Regions from separate parts of the Ruegeria sp. CE8 genome, predicted to be linked through region 2. Evidence: riboswitches for the same ligand, from Rfam matches in the RefSeq annotation. Region 2 holds a riboswitch; each other region holds the start of a gene.
What was found. A riboswitch is a leader RNA that binds a small molecule or an ion and turns the genes downstream of it on or off. The one in region 2 is predicted to bind thiamine pyrophosphate.
Positions count from the first base shown of each region.

Region 1 (4,984 bases), on a different contig from region 2:
CGCTCTCTCCGTGTGACGTCGAATGCGTTGCCAAGGTTTTAGTCCGGTTCGTATAGGGTTAGCTGAGTGCGCGATCCAGAAGCGAGTTGGCGCTTACGGTGCCGACGAAACGGTTGGTCTCGGGCTCAACAAGGATCACGTGCCGTTTGTATTTGTAGATCAGGAAGATGCCTTCCATCACCGGTGTGTCAGGTGCAGCAACAGGGATGTTGGATGGTCTTGACATGTTGTCCCGGACCTTTTCGGTCTTCAGCCGCACCAGCTGTTGTTCGAAATCTTCCCGTGTCAGATTCATGAAGCTTAGGGACTCGATCGGGACGCGGGATGCATCGTCGTTCAGACCAATGGTTGCCGCTTTGGGCAGGATCAGCTTGAGAAGCGTCGGGGCGGTGAAAACGCCAACATAGGTCCCGTCCTCATCCACTACCGGCAGAAAACGCGCCCGGCTGCCCCTGATGATGTTTAAAGCCGTCGCGATGCTTTCATCGGGCAGAATTGTTTTCTGTACCTCAGGCGGTACCATTACATCATAGCAGGTCAGGCCCATGAGTTTCCTCTGACTTCGATCGGCCGCCGGATGGTTTCCCATCTGCACAGCCACAAAAAACGCCCTGCGAGACATGCGGAAAGTCTGCCAAAGCGAATCATAATTTGATGATGCGCACTGCATTTCACCGTCAACCAGAATTGACCACCCCACTTATGAAATTAAATTGATATCGCTATCGCTATATGTGGCTTACGGATGCGTAACGCATGTCCGATAGTTTGCGCGCGGAACCGGCGAGCGGAGCCTATTAGCCTGGCACTGTGGAAATCCACGCCCACCCATTGCCAGTTTTTGGTCCAGCACTCCGTCTAATGGAACGCGCTTGGCAATCCTGCAGAACGTACATCCGGGCGAATGACGCGGCAAAATTGGAACTTGCTTCGCCGATACCTCTCAGGCTAGACGGACCTCACGCAGGGGAGTCCCACCGAGGGGACTGAGAGGCTGACGGGGCATTGCCCGGCGACGCGACCCTTTGAACCTGACCCAGTTGATACTGGCGTAGGAAGCTAGGGCGCGCAGGCCAAGGATCCGGGCGGGCGCACTCCGAACAGGGGGCCGTACGCCCTCTCGTTTCCCCAAGCCAAAACTCTTCTGGTGTCTTTTTGAGTTGAACCGCTTGAGGAGCACCAACATGAATGTCCCCAATCCCAAGATCACCACAGGTGAATTGCCGGCTTCGCGTAAGATTTATGTGAAAGGCACGCTGCATACGGATGTCCGCGTGCCGATGCGCGAGATTTCGGTCCACCCGACGGCAGGCGAGCCGCCGTTGCCGGTCTATGACAGCTCGGGCCCTTACACCGATCCGAACGTGATCACCGATATTCGACAAGGCCTGGCTCCTCTGCGCCGCAAGTGGATCGAAGCGCGTGGCGATGTCGAAGAATATGATGGGCGCGAGATCAAGCCCGAGGATAACGGCTTTGTCGAAGGCGACCGGCTGACTCCGGAATTTCCCGTCAAACGCCCCCCGTTGCGCGCCAAAGATGGCAAGGCTGTGACGCAACTGGCCTATGCTCGCGCAGGCATCGTCACGCCCGAGATGGAGTTTATTGCCATCCGCGAAAATCAACTGCGCGAGGCCGCGTCCGAGCGGCGCGAAGGCAATGATTGGGGCGCCAACATCCCCGACTATGTGACGCCCGAATTTGTACGCGACGAAGTTGCGGCAGGCCGCGCCATCATTCCGGCGAATATCAATCATCCCGAAAGCGAACCGATGATCATCGGGCGCAATTTCCTGGTCAAGATCAACGCCAATATGGGCACGTCGGCAGTGACCTCCTCGATGGAAGAGGAAGTGGACAAGATGGTCTGGTCGATCCGCTGGGGTGCTGACACGGTCATGGACCTGTCCACCGGTCGCAACATCCACAACACCCGTGAATGGATTATCCGCAACAGCCCGGTTCCGATCGGCACGGTGCCGCTCTATCAGGCGCTGGAGAAGGTGAACGGCCTTGCCGAGGATCTGACGTGGGAGGTGTTCCGCGACACGCTGATCGAACAGGCCGAACAGGGCGTGGACTACTTCACCATCCATGCGGGTGTGCGCCTGCACATGGTTCCGATGACTGTTAACCGGGTGACTGGCATCGTGTCGCGCGGCGGCTCAATCATGGCCAAATGGTGCTTGCATCACCATAAGGAAAGCTTCCTGTACGAGCATTTCGACGAAATCTGCGACATCTGCCGCGCCTATGACGTGTCGTTCAGCCTCGGTGACGGGCTGCGTCCCGGTTCCATCGCTGATGCCAATGACGAGGCGCAGTTTGCCGAGTTAGAGACGCTGGGAGAGCTGACCAAGATCGCTTGGGCGAAGGATTGTCAGGTGATGATCGAAGGCCCTGGCCACGTGGCCATGCACAAGATCAAGGAGAACATGGACAAGCAGCTGGAGTGCTGCCACGAGGCGCCGTTCTATACGCTTGGCCCTCTGACCACCGATATCGCGCCAGGCTATGACCACATCACCAGTGGCATCGGCGCGGCAATGATTGGTTGGTTTGGCTGCGCGATGCTCTGTTACGTCACGCCAAAAGAACATCTGGGTCTACCGGATCGGGACGACGTGAAGACCGGCGTCATCACCTATAAGATCGCCGCACACGCCGCAGATCTGGCAAAGGGCCTTCCGGGTGCCCAACGCCGTGACGATGCCCTGTCGCGTGCTCGGTTCGAGTTCCGCTGGGAGGATCAGTTCAATCTGTCGCTCGACCCCGACACTGCGCGCGAATTCCACGATCAGACCCTGCCGAAACAGGCGCATAAAGTGGCGCATTTCTGTTCGATGTGCGGGCCGAAATTCTGCTCGATGCGGATCAGCCACGACATTCGGTCCGAGGCGCAAAAGGAAGGAATGGAAGCCATGGCCGCCAAGTTCCGCGACGGGGGCGACCTGTATCTGCCTGTAACTGGCGAAGACGCGTAAACCAAGGCGCCGGAGCCGCATTCGGCTCTGGCGCTTCAAATTTTTGGCCAGCTGAACGATCATCGTTCAACACAGCGCGGGTCAAGGTTCGATCTGGCAAGGCGACACAGGCCGACATGTCCGGTAAAGCGACATACATTGAACCGGCCGGACAAGGCCTAAGCTTGATGCCGCCCCACTAGCCAATTTGACGCTGAAGGGTGGATCGCCTTTGGATGGGGTAAGAGATCTTGCTGACCTGCAGCGATAGCGCTCAACCGTAATTTGGCTGTCTTTTCTGCAGCTTGGCTGCAACGCTTTCGGCGAAATCAGGCGATTGCAACTGCTGTGCAAAGATCCTGATTTCAGCGGCCATATGGCCGGCCACTTCATCGCGCCGACTACGGATCAGCGCCTTGGATTGCCTGAGAGCGACAGGAGAGGAGGCCGCGACTTGCCGTGCGATTTCTTGCACTTTGGTTGACAGGTCGCCGTCAGAAAAGACCCGGGCTACCAACCCATGATCCAATGCCTCGGCTGCGGTCAGGATACGACCGGCAAGCAGGACGTCATTGGCGACGGCCATACCGACCGAAGCGGGCAGCAGCATCGACGACCCGGCCTCGGGCACCAGACCCAGCTGGACAAACGGAGCACTGAACGTGGCGCTCTGCGCGGAATAGACCAGATCGCAGTGCAATAGCATGGTCAGGCCAACTCCGATCGCCGGGCCGTTGACTGCTGCAATCAGAGGCTTGGGGCAATCGCGGATCGCATTCAGGAACCGCACGATTGGGTTTTCGTCAGCGCTTGCCGGAATTCCGCCAGCCATGAAATCCTGCAGATCATTGCCAGCCGTGAACATATCGCCGGACCCGGTGATGACCAACGCACGCGCTCCGTCGGTTTGTCCGTATTCTTCGATGGTTTCGGCCATCGCCGTGTACATGGCGAAGGTGATCGCGTTTTTCTTTTCTTCCCGGGAAATGGTTGCGGTTGTAACGCGATCCTGGGTGCTGATGATGATATTGGCGCTCATGGGGTTTGTCCTTAAGGCTTCTGCGGGACTCGTGCCGCCTTGATAGAGGGTTTCGGTTCAGGCGGTGGCCGCCGCATCTTTAGCGCCATAGTTCAGCAAGTGCTGACCTGCAGCATGTTCGCGATCCGAACGTGGCCAGAAACCGCGCGCTGTGCGATCGTTGAGTAGGGTTGGGTACTGCGATTTTTGCATGTTAATCAGTTCGTATGTTGGCGATAAGGCATCGTCAACAAATCACGATGATGACCCCACGTCGCCCCTGCGCCGGGTTAGTCATTTTGCAGCGTTTTAACAATTTTCTGCACGTCCGGGTGTGACTTTAGTCTTTTTGGATAAGCAATCAGATAGTCCTGCGGCAGCGTGATCGGTGACAGGTTCATCTTGATGATGTGGCCGGTTTTCAGATCTGTCGTGGCCATTTCCTGCGGAACGAGGGCCACACCCAGACCATTGCGCGCAAAACTCAACGCGGTGCTGCTGTGCCCCACAAGTTGCCCGGCTGACCGATCAATGATCCGGCGTCCATCCAATACTGTGTTCCAATCCGGGGAAGAGGCGAAACCCGGACCCCAGTCGGTGTGGATGAAGCATCGATCCGGAACGTGGATCAGTCCGTGATTGTATTGTGCGGCCAACTTCGGCGAAGCCACGGCAACCAGAACATCTGAAAACAGGGATACGACCTGATAGTCACCATACAGATCGTGACCATAGAAAACGCGCATATCAATGCGATCGGCTTGAAAGTCCACGGGATCTTCCTCGATCCGAACGCCCAGAGGTGTTTCAAGGCTGTCTAACCCGAGTTTGGAAAGCTTCCGCGCCAGCCATGTCTCAGCGACCGATGGCGGGGCGCTCAGCACCAGCCGTTTTCGACGGGTGTTTGTCCGCTGCATCCTGTCGGACAGGTCCGTCAGGCGCGTCATCGCACCGGCAAGTTCAGGATAGGCCATCTGTCCGGAATCCGTCAGGGAAATCCGGT
Region 1 is NZ_JBQFRP010000007.1:234,834-239,817, reverse strand. It holds gene ACR0AA_RS13825 (ArsB/NhaD family transporter) at 1-34, opposite strand, end outside; gene ACR0AA_RS13820 (CBS domain-containing protein) at 59-547, opposite strand; TPP riboswitch at 956-1,075, shown strand; gene thiC (phosphomethylpyrimidine synthase ThiC) at 1,185-2,984, shown strand; gene ACR0AA_RS13810 (enoyl-CoA hydratase) at 3,238-4,002, opposite strand; gene ACR0AA_RS13805 (LysR family transcriptional regulator) at 4,272-4,984, opposite strand, start outside.
Region 1: linked by a shared signal. The riboswitch ahead of thiC (phosphomethylpyrimidine synthase ThiC) and the one ahead of thiD (bifunctional hydroxymethylpyrimidine kinase/phosphomethylpyrimidine kinase) in region 2 are both predicted to bind thiamine pyrophosphate.

Region 2 (4,984 bases):
TCCAGTCGCAACCCGCATCGATGGCCTGCCGCCAGTAGTCATTCACGACCAAAACGGCATCATGCGCGCGACAGAGGTCACTTGAAATCGCGATCTGTTCTCGCACAACCTCATCCGGTTGGTCCTTGATCCGTAACTGAACCAACTTGACGCCCAAAGGCAGCATCCGGCGCAACCAATCGGAATGGTCGAAGATCGGGTAAAACTGGTCGAGGGTCATGACAGGAACGCCTTTCCGATGACGGGCGTCGAAGGCTCGGCCATGTCGCGCGCCTCGATCGGGTCGGCCCGATAGGCCAGTTGCCCGGCTTCGATTGTCAGCGACATCGCGCGCGCCATCGCAGCCGGATCACCGGCACGTGCCACGGCGGTATTCAGCAGAACAGCGTCATAGCCCAGCTCCATCGCGCGCGCAGCGTGGCTGGGCAAACCGATCCCGGCGTCGATCACCAACGGCACGTCCGGAAACTCGGCCCGCATCGCGCGTAAGGCGTATTCGTTGTTCAGGCCGCGCCCGGACCCTATGGGCGCCCCCCAAGGCATCAGCACCTCGCACCCGGCGGCCAGCAGGCGTTCGCCCACGATCAGATCGTCGGTTGTGTAGGGAAAGACCTCGAACCCGTCTTCGGTGAGAATGCGGGCAGCTTCGACCAGTTGGAACACATCCGGTTGCAGGCTGTCCGAGTGGCCAATCAGTTCCAGCTTGATCCATCTGGTGTCAAAGACCTCACGCGCCATATGGGCGGTGGTTACGGCCTCTTTGACCGTATGGCACCCGGCGGTATTGGGCAGGACCAGCACGCCCAACTCGCGGATCATCTGCCAAAAGGCCTGTCCCGCACCAGATTCGCGCCGCAGCGATACAGTGGCCACGCCGGCACCACTGTCCCGAAACGCCCGTTCCAGGATCGCGGGGCTGGGATATTGTGCCGTGCCCAACATCAGCGGGTTGGGTAGTTGGGTGCCGTAGAACGTCTTCATCCCTCAGCCCCCCTGCATCGGCGCAACGATTTCAACCCGATCACCGGCATTGAGCGCATGGGCAATGCGCCGGCCAGAAGGCACAAAGTCCTCGTTTACCGCCGTGGCAACACGGCCCGAAAGCCCGCATTCCTGCAAAAGCTCGGCAAGGGTTTCGGCGCGCACCTCTCGCGGTTCGCCGTTAAGCACGATCTTCATCGACCATCTCCGAATGTTTGTTATCCAACGCCAGATCAGCCACCCCCTGCGCCAGCGCGGGGGCCAGAAGGTAGCCGTGGCGATAAAGGCCGTTGGCATAGATTGTTCGTCCTAACCGCCGGATACGCGGCAGGTTGTCTGGAAAGGCCGGGCGCAGATCGACGCCGATTTCCAACACTTCGGCTTCACCAAAGGCGGGGTTCAACGCGTAGGCGGCGCTGAGCAGCTCCAGCATCGAACGCGCGGTGATGCGGCTGCTATCCTCGGATTCGATCATCGTTGCGCCCAGCATGTAGACGCCATCCCCGCGCGGCACGATATAGAGCGGCATGCGCGGGTGCAGCAAACGAACGGGTCGGGTCAGGGTCACGTCCCGGCACCGGATCACCAGCATTTCACCTTTGACCCCGCGCAGGTCGTGTAGGTATTCGCGCGCATGCAGACCACGGCAATCAATGGCGTTTTCCAACTGCATCGGCGCGAGCTTTTGGTGGAACTCGACTCCTTGATCCCAAAGCTGGCGAGACAAGTCCTGCAATGCCAGACGTGGGTCCAGATGGGCCTCGTCGCTGAAGAACAGGCCCTTGCTGAAATTGTTGAGATCAGGCTCTAATGACGTGATTTTTGCTCCGTTGACCTCAGAAAAGGCTTCGGTCCTTCGGGCGAAGCGGCGCAGATCGGGCAGATCGCGCGGGCTTGCGACGACCAGCGTACCGCGCCTGTGAACCTGCGTCCGCGAGGCCCACCAGTCAATCGCCGCCTGTCCAAGGCGCAGGACAGGTTCCTCGGCATTTTCGTATTCGCACCAGGGTGCGAGCATACCGCCCGCCCACCATGAACACCCATGCGGGCCAGGTGAGCCGCCGGGGTCAAACACCTGCACCTTGGCCCCGCGTGAAACAAGCTCGGACGCGACCGCCAATCCGGCCACACCGGCCCCTATGACCGACCAGACCGTCACGCGGGCCAGACCTGATGGAAATGATGTACTGGTCCGTATCCCTGTCCGATATTCAGACCGTCAGCCTGTGTGATGGCACCTTGCAGGTAGCCGTGCGCCTGAGCCACGGCGTCGGTCAGTGAAAGACCCTTGGCCAACCCGGCCGCAATCGACGAGGACAAAGTGCAGCCCGTTCCGTGGGTGTTATGGGTCTGTTGGCGCTGGGCCGTGAACTCTCCGGTCACACCTTGGGTTGTAACAAGAAGATCGTGGCAAATATCGCCAGTACCGTGACCACCTTTCATCAGAACTGCGTCTGCGCCCATCTCGCACAGGTCATGTCCCTGTGCGACCATCTCATCCAGGGTGGCCGCCGGCGCAACGCCCAGTAAACAAGCAGCTTCGGGCAAGTTGGGCGTCAGAACGGTCGCGCGGGGCAGCAACACATCGCGCAGGGTTTGTACGGCCTCTTCGACCAGTAGCGCATCGCCGGATTTTGCGATCATGACCGGATCCAGAACAACCGGCCCGGAAAAACCCTCGATACTGTCGGCGACGCTGTGGATGATCTCTGGTGTCGCCAGCATGCCGATCTTGATCGCGCCAACATCAAGGTCGGTCAGAACAGCGTCGATCTGGGCAGCAATGATATCCAATGGAATACCATGCACAGCAGTCACAGCCCTGGTATTCTGGGCCGTCACTGCGGTGATCACACTGGCCCCGTAAACCCCAAGCGCCGACATCGCCTTTAGATCGGCCTGAATTCCGGCCCCGCCGCCGCTGTCAGATCCTGCGATTGTTAAAGCAATAGGTGCCATGTCGTTGCTCCGGTTCATAATGGGCAACGGGCATGGAAAACGTCTAAGCACTGTGAGACCGTTCCCTACGCCGGTATTGCCCGGATCAGGTTCGATGGGTTAGCGCATTGACGCCTCTCAGCCCTCGGACAGGGCACCCCAACGGTTTGAGCGGACAATCTCAGGGGTTGCCTGGGGAATCAAGGGCCAATTTCGTGTGTTTCGAAGGCCAAACTGGACTCAAAAAAGGCCAGTCCCTTGGGACCGGCCTTTTGTGCGTAGATTATCGAGGCTGCTAGCCTTTCATGCCGTCCCAGAAGGATTTGACGGACGAAAAAAAGCTATTTGATTCCGGGTGGTTATCTTCACCCAGATCGTCGAATTCTTTCAGCAGTTCCTTCTGGCGGCTGGTCAGGTTAACCGGGGTTTCAACCGCCAACTCGATGAACATGTCACCGACACCGCCGCCGCGCAGGGCAGGCATTCCCTTGCCACGCAGGCGCATCTGGCGACCGGATTGGCTGCCAGCCGGGATTTGCACGCGACCGCGGCCACCGTCGATGGTGGGCACTTCGATCGAGCCACCCAGCGCAGCCTTGGCCATACTGACCGGTACGCGGCAATATAGGTTCACGCTGTCACGCTCGAACAGCTTGTGGTCCGAAACTTCGACGAAGATGTACAGATCGCCCGGAGGGCCACCGCGCATCCCGGCCTCACCCTCGCCCGCAAGACGGATACGGGTGCCGGTTTCGACACCGGCCGGGATGTTGACCGACAGCGCGCGTTCTTTTTCGACGCGCCCCGCGCCACCGCAGGATTTACAGGGGTTCTTGATGATCTGTCCCAGACCCGAACAGGTCGGACACGACCGTTCGACGGTGAAAAACCCTTGTTGCGCGCGCACCTTACCCATGCCGGAACAGGTCGGGCAGGTTGTGGGCTCGACCCCGCTTTCTGCGCCCGAGCCGTCACAGGCCGAACAGGCCACAGCGGCAGGAACGGTGATCGTTTTCTGCAGACCCGAGAACGCCTCTTCCAGCGTTACGCGCAGGTTATAGCGCAGGTCCGATCCGCGCGCAGCACGACGACCACCGCCAGCGCCACCGCGTTGACCGCCCATGAAGTCGCCGAACAGATCGTCAAAAACATCCGAGAAGGCGCTGGAAAAATCACCCTGACCAAATCCGCCACCGGGACGGCCACCGCCGCCCATGCCGTTTTCGAATGCGGCATGGCCAAAGCGGTCATACGCGGCCTTTTTATCGGCATCGCGCAGAACGTCATAGGCTTCGTTTGCTTCCTTGAACTGCGCCTCGGAATCGGGGTTGTCCTTGTTGCGGTCGGGATGCAACTCTTTGGCTTTCTTTCGAAAACCCTTCTTGATCTCGTCCGCTGATGCGCCCTTGGACACGCCGAGCACATCATAGTAGTCGCGTTTTGACATCAGTTTTTCCTTCTGCCTCAACGTAATCGGGCCGGCCCGGCAACCGGACCGGCCCGAATTGGCCCGGTTACCCGTTACTTACGCTTGTCGTCGTCAAGATCTTCAAACTCGGCGTCGACAATGTCGTCATCACCAGCCGGAGCAGCGTCTGCCGCCGCAGGCTCGTCTTCGGCCTCTTCGGACTGCGCTTTGTAGATCGCTTCACCCAGCTTCATCGCAGCTTCGGTGACGTTCTGAATGCCCGACTTGATTTTGTCGGCATTTTCGGTTTCCAGCTCGTCCTTCAGCGCGGCGATCGCCAGCTCGATGGCTTCGATTGTGGTCGGGTCGACCTTGTCGGCATGCTCTTCCATCGACTTCTCGGTCGAGTGGATGAGGCTTTCCGCCTGGTTCTTGGCGTCGACCAGTTCGCGGCGTTCCTTGTCGGCTTCCGCGTTCTCTTCGGCGTCCTTGACCATCTTTTCGATGTCGTCATCCGACAGACCGCCAGAAGCCTGGATGGTGATCTTCTGCTCTTTGCCAGTGCCTTTGTCCTTGGCCGAAACCGAGACAATGCCGTTGGCGTCGATATCAAAAGTTACCTCGATCTGAGGCATGCCGCGCGGTGCCGGCGGGATA
Region 2 is NZ_JBQFRP010000009.1:138,835-143,818, reverse strand. It holds gene ACR0AA_RS15460 (thiamine phosphate synthase) at 1-220, opposite strand, end outside; gene ACR0AA_RS15455 (thiazole synthase) at 217-981, opposite strand; gene thiS (sulfur carrier protein ThiS) at 985-1,179, opposite strand; gene ACR0AA_RS15445 (FAD-dependent oxidoreductase) at 1,163-2,140, opposite strand; gene thiD (bifunctional hydroxymethylpyrimidine kinase/phosphomethylpyrimidine kinase) at 2,137-2,940, opposite strand; TPP riboswitch at 2,986-3,091, opposite strand; gene dnaJ (molecular chaperone DnaJ) at 3,215-4,366, opposite strand; gene dnaK (molecular chaperone DnaK) at 4,441-4,984, opposite strand, start outside.

Region 3 (4,984 bases), on a different contig from region 2:
GATCCCCTTTGGATCGCGACCGGAATCCTGATTTTGGTTTACGCGGTACTGATCACAGAAAAGGTCAACCGCGCCATTCTGGCCATGCTGGGCGCATCGTTGATGGTCTTGTTTGGCATTATCAATCAGGAACAGGCCGTGGCCGGTGTGGACGCCAACACGCTGGCTTTGTTGATCGGCATGATGGTCATCGTCGGCATCACCAGCAAATGCGGGCTGTTCCAATACGTGGCGATCAAGGCCGCAAAAGCGGTGAACGCCAATCCAACCGGCATCCTGATCATGCTCACGCTGATTACGGCCGTTTTCTCGGCGCTGCTGGACAACGTTACCACCGTTTTGCTGATCGCACCAATCACTTTGCTGATCACCGAAGCGTTGGAAACGCGGGTTTTTCCATTCTTCATCGCCGAAATCCTGGCCTCGAACGTCGGCGGCACTGCCACGCTGATCGGTGACCCGCCCAACATCATCATCGGCTCGGCCGCAGGGCTGAGCTTTAACCAATTTGTTGTGAACCTGGCTCCTATCTCGGCCATATGTCTGGTTGTCCTGACCGGCATCATCTACCTGATGAACCGCAAGGAACTGGCCAGCATCCCGAAATCGGCAAGTGACCGGATCATGGGCTTCAATGAATCCGAAGCCGTCACCGATGTGGTCCTGATGATCAAGTCCCTGAGCGTGCTGGCATTAGTGTTGCTGGGCTTCACGCTGGGGCACAGCTATGGCATTCAACCGGGCACGTCGGCCTTGGCGGGCGCAGGTTTGCTGATGCTGCTGGCCTATGGTCATCAAAGCGGCGAGGAACAATCCGAGTCCGTGCACCACATTTTTGGCGAAGTCGAATGGGTCACGATATTCTTCTTCGGCGGGCTGTTCGTCATCGTTGCCGGTGTCGAACACGTTGGGTTGCTGGCTTTCTTTGGCGAGAAAGTGCTGGAGCTGACGCAGGGCGACATGATGTGGACCGCGTTCTTCATTTTCTGGGCCTCTGGCATCCTGTCCGCCATTCTGGACAACATACCATTCGTGGCCACGATGATCCCGTTGATCGAGTCTACGGCGGATACATTTGGCGGCAAAGAGGCAATTGAACCCCTGTGGTGGTCGCTGGCGCTTGGGGCCTGTCTGGGCGGCAACGGCACATTGCTTGGGGCCAGCGCCAACCTGACGGTTGCCGCATTTGCGGAAAAGGCCAAACAGCCCATCGGCTTTATCGCCTTTGCCAAAATCGCGTTCCCGATCATGATCCTGACGTTGATGATCGCGAACGTGTACATTTGGCTGCGATACTTCTGATTTCGGAGCCCTTTGAGCTAAGCACGCTGAAAGCATCGCTGGTTCAAAGGGCTTCAAGTTCCAAGAAGCGGCGAGGCGTCCAAATCGCCTCGACTTGCGGAATTACAAACTTCGCCCCCTTCGCGACGCAATTTTATTAGGTTGTCTTTTCGTTCAATCCCCCCTAGTGACGGCCTCACCTCGGGGTGCGCGGCTACCGCGCTGAGATGCCTTTGGCGAACCCGTAGAACCTGAACCGGCTAGAACCGGCGGAGGGAAAGGTAAAGGTTTCATCCATCCTTGCCCTCTCGCCGCAATGGAGGATGATATGAAACATCTGCTGATTGCTGCGGGACTACTGAGTGCAACTTCGGCCATCGCCGCCGACAAGCCTCAGCTGACCGTATACACCTATGACAGCTTTGTATCCGATTGGGGGCCCGGCCCGCAGGTAAAAGAAGCTTTTGAAGCGACCTGCGAATGCGAACTGAACCTTGTGGGTGTCGAAGATGGTGCCGCGCTGTTGTCGCGTGTCCGGCTTGAGGGTGAAAACTCTGACGCCGACGTGGTGCTGGGTCTGGACACAAACCTGATTGCCGCAGCCCGGGAAACCGGTCTGTTTGCACCCAGTTCCGTCTCTGCGGACTTCGCACTTCCGATCGAATGGACCGACGAAACGTTCACCCCGTTTGACTGGGGCTATTTCGCGTTTGTCTACAACGCAGACGCGTCGGCACCTGCCAACTTCAAGGAACTGGCAGACAGCGACACCAAGATCATCATTCAGGATCCCCGCTCGTCCACCCCCGGTCTGGGCCTGCTGATGTGGGTCAAAGCGGCCTATGGCGACCAAGCGCCCGAGATTTGGGCGGGTCTTGCCGATAACATCGTGACCGTCACCAAAGGCTGGTCCGAGGCATATGGTCTGTTCCTTGAGGGTGAGTCGGACATGGTACTTAGCTACACAACCTCGCCAGCTTACCACCTGATCGCCGAAGAAGACGCAAGCAAAGCAGCAGCAGCCTTTGATGAAGGCAACTATCTGCAAGTCGAAGTGGCGGCAAAGCTGGCCGGAACCGATCAGCCCGAACTGGCGGATCAGTTCCTGGAGTTCGTGGTGTCGGATGCGTTTCAGCAGATCATCCCGACGACCAACTGGATGTATCCGGCCGTGACCCCGGCAACAGGTCTGCCCGAGGGTTTCGAGACCCTGACCGTGCCGGCGAAATCGCTGCTGTTCTCACCCGATGAAGCCGCCGCCGTGCGGCACCAGGCTCTTGCGGAATGGCAGAACGCGCTCAGCCAGTAAGCCCATGGCCGGGTATCGGCGCGGCGGGTCTGGTCGCAACGCTGATACTGGGTACACTTGCGGCTGTCGCATTGCGCGCCGAAACCAGCGGCGGGTTCAGCCCCGCCGACTGGGCAGCATTGAAGTTCACGCTGATCCAGGCCACGCTATCCGCGCTATTCAGTGTCCTGCTGGCCGTTCCGGTGGCCCGCGCCCTTGCTCGTCGACGGTTCCGGGGCCGGCGCGCGTTGATCGCGCTTCTGGGCGCGCCGTTTATTCTTCCAGTCATCGTAGCCATCCTTGGGTTGTTGCAGGTCTTCGGGCGGTCTGGGTGGATTTCTGACCTTCTGGGTCTTTTTGGCCTGCCACCCATCCGCATTTACGGGTTGCACGGTGTTGTATTGGCCCACGTGTTTTTTAACCTGCCCCTGGCCACGCGCCTTGTTCTGCAGGCCTGGCAGGAAATTCCCGCTGAAAGATTTCGATTGGCTGCTCAACTGGGCTGCAACGGTGCGGCAATGTTCCGACTGATCGAACTGCCCATGCTCCTGCGTATTCTACCGGGCGTTCTGGCGGTGATCTTCGCCATTTGCCTGACCAGTTTTGCCGTTGCCCTCACTCTTGGTGGAGGTCCGCGAGCAACAACGATCGAACTGGCGATCTATCAGGCCTTTACCTACGATTTTGATCTCGGTCGCGCGGCGCTGCTTTCCGCGTTGCAATTGGCCCTGACTGCCGCCGCCGCATTCGCCGCGTTGAAGTTTTCGCGTGGAGATGGATTTGGAACGGGCCTGGATCGCGAAATACGCCGCTGGGACGGAGGAAAACCCACACTTGACGCATTTTGCATCCTCGCAGCGGCCACGTTTTTGCTTCTCCCACTCGCGTCAGTGGTAATCTCCGGTTTCGCAGGGTTGTTGGAAATGCCCGCGATGGTGTTTCGTGCAGCATTGACGTCAATCATTGTTGCGGCGGCCAGCACCGCCATTCTTCTGTTGCTTGCACTCCCGATGGCCGCTGCCGTGGCGACAGGACGGTACGGAATAGTGGAGCTTAGCGGCATTCTGGGGTTGGCGGCATCACCCTTGGTGATTGGAACTGGCTTGTTCATCCTGATCCGCCCGCTGGCGAACCCAGCGACACTCGCGCTGCCCGTGACAGCATTGGTGAATGCGGCAATGGCCCTGCCTTTTGCCCTGCGCATTCTTGTACCCGCAGCGCGTGACGCCGTTGCTCGGCATGGCAGGCTTGCGATCTCATTGGACATGGGCAAAGGGACATTTTTTGCGCGCATCCTGCTGCCCCGGATGCGTCCGCAAATCTGCTTTGCCGCCGGGCTTGGGGCCGCGTTGTCCATGGGTGATCTGGGCGTGATCGCGCTGTTTGCCGATCCGCAGATCGCAACCCTGCCCTTGCAGATTTACCGGCTGATGGGGGCTTATCAGATGCAGGCTGCCGCGGGGGGCGCGCTGCTGTTACTGCTGCTGTCGATGGGTGCATTCTGGCTTTTGGACCGAGGAGGGCGCTGGCATGCTGAAGCTTGACGGCTGCGTGATTGAAAATGGCAATTTCACCCTGCGCGCTGACATTCAGATCGGGGCTGGAACCAGCGCTGCCATTATCGGGCCATCCGGGGCGGGAAAATCCACACTTCTTGAAACCATCGCGGGGTTTCGAGACCTCAAGCAGGGCCAGATATTCTGGAAACACGAGTGTATCTCCAATCTGCACCCCGGTAAGCGCCCTTTGGCGATGCTGTTTCAGGACGGAAACCTGTTTCCGCATTTGACAGCCGAACAGAACATTGCCTTGGGCCTGCGCCCGAACGGTCGTCTTTCGAAAGATGAGGAAACACAGGTGCAGTCGGCACTCGACCGGGTCGCCCTGTCCGGGCTTGGCGGGCGGCGGCCTTCTGAACTGTCAGGCGGCCAGCAAAGCCGAGTCGCGTTGGCCCGAGTCCTTGTGCAGCGACGCGAGATTTTGCTATTAGACGAACCCTTCGCGGCGTTGGGGCCGGCCCTCAAGGCCGAGATGCTTGATCTCGTGGCCGATCTGGTAGCCGAGACCGACACCACCTTACTGATGGTCAGCCATGATCCGCAGGACGCGCGCCGCATCGCGCAACAAACGGTTCTTGTGGCGGATGAGATGGCGCATCCACCCGTCGTGACCGAGAAGCTTTTTGAAAATCCTCCGCCGAGCTTGCGAGCATATCTCGGTTAACAGCGACCTCGCCTGAATTATCCGTGTCGCATTGCAGGTCCGCAGGTTTTGGCCCCGCATTGAGTAAAGCGCGCGTTTTGCATCAACCTCTCACGCGAAAACGCTAGGTTAGGACTCCAACTGCGTTGAAACGAGCCGTCAAGCAAAATATCGTTCAAAAATGGTCACGGAAGACAAACATCTGGAACGCAG
Region 3 is NZ_JBQFRP010000007.1:239,847-244,830, forward strand. It holds gene ACR0AA_RS13825 (ArsB/NhaD family transporter) at 1-1,302, shown strand, start outside; TPP riboswitch at 1,474-1,577, shown strand; gene thiB (thiamine ABC transporter substrate binding subunit) at 1,610-2,590, shown strand; gene ACR0AA_RS13835 (ABC transporter permease family protein) at 2,566-4,113, shown strand; gene ACR0AA_RS13840 (thiamine ABC transporter ATP-binding protein) at 4,100-4,792, shown strand; gene ACR0AA_RS13845 (adenylate/guanylate cyclase domain-containing protein) at 4,953-4,984, shown strand, end outside.
Region 3: linked by a shared signal. The riboswitch ahead of thiB (thiamine ABC transporter substrate binding subunit) and the one ahead of thiD (bifunctional hydroxymethylpyrimidine kinase/phosphomethylpyrimidine kinase) in region 2 are both predicted to bind thiamine pyrophosphate.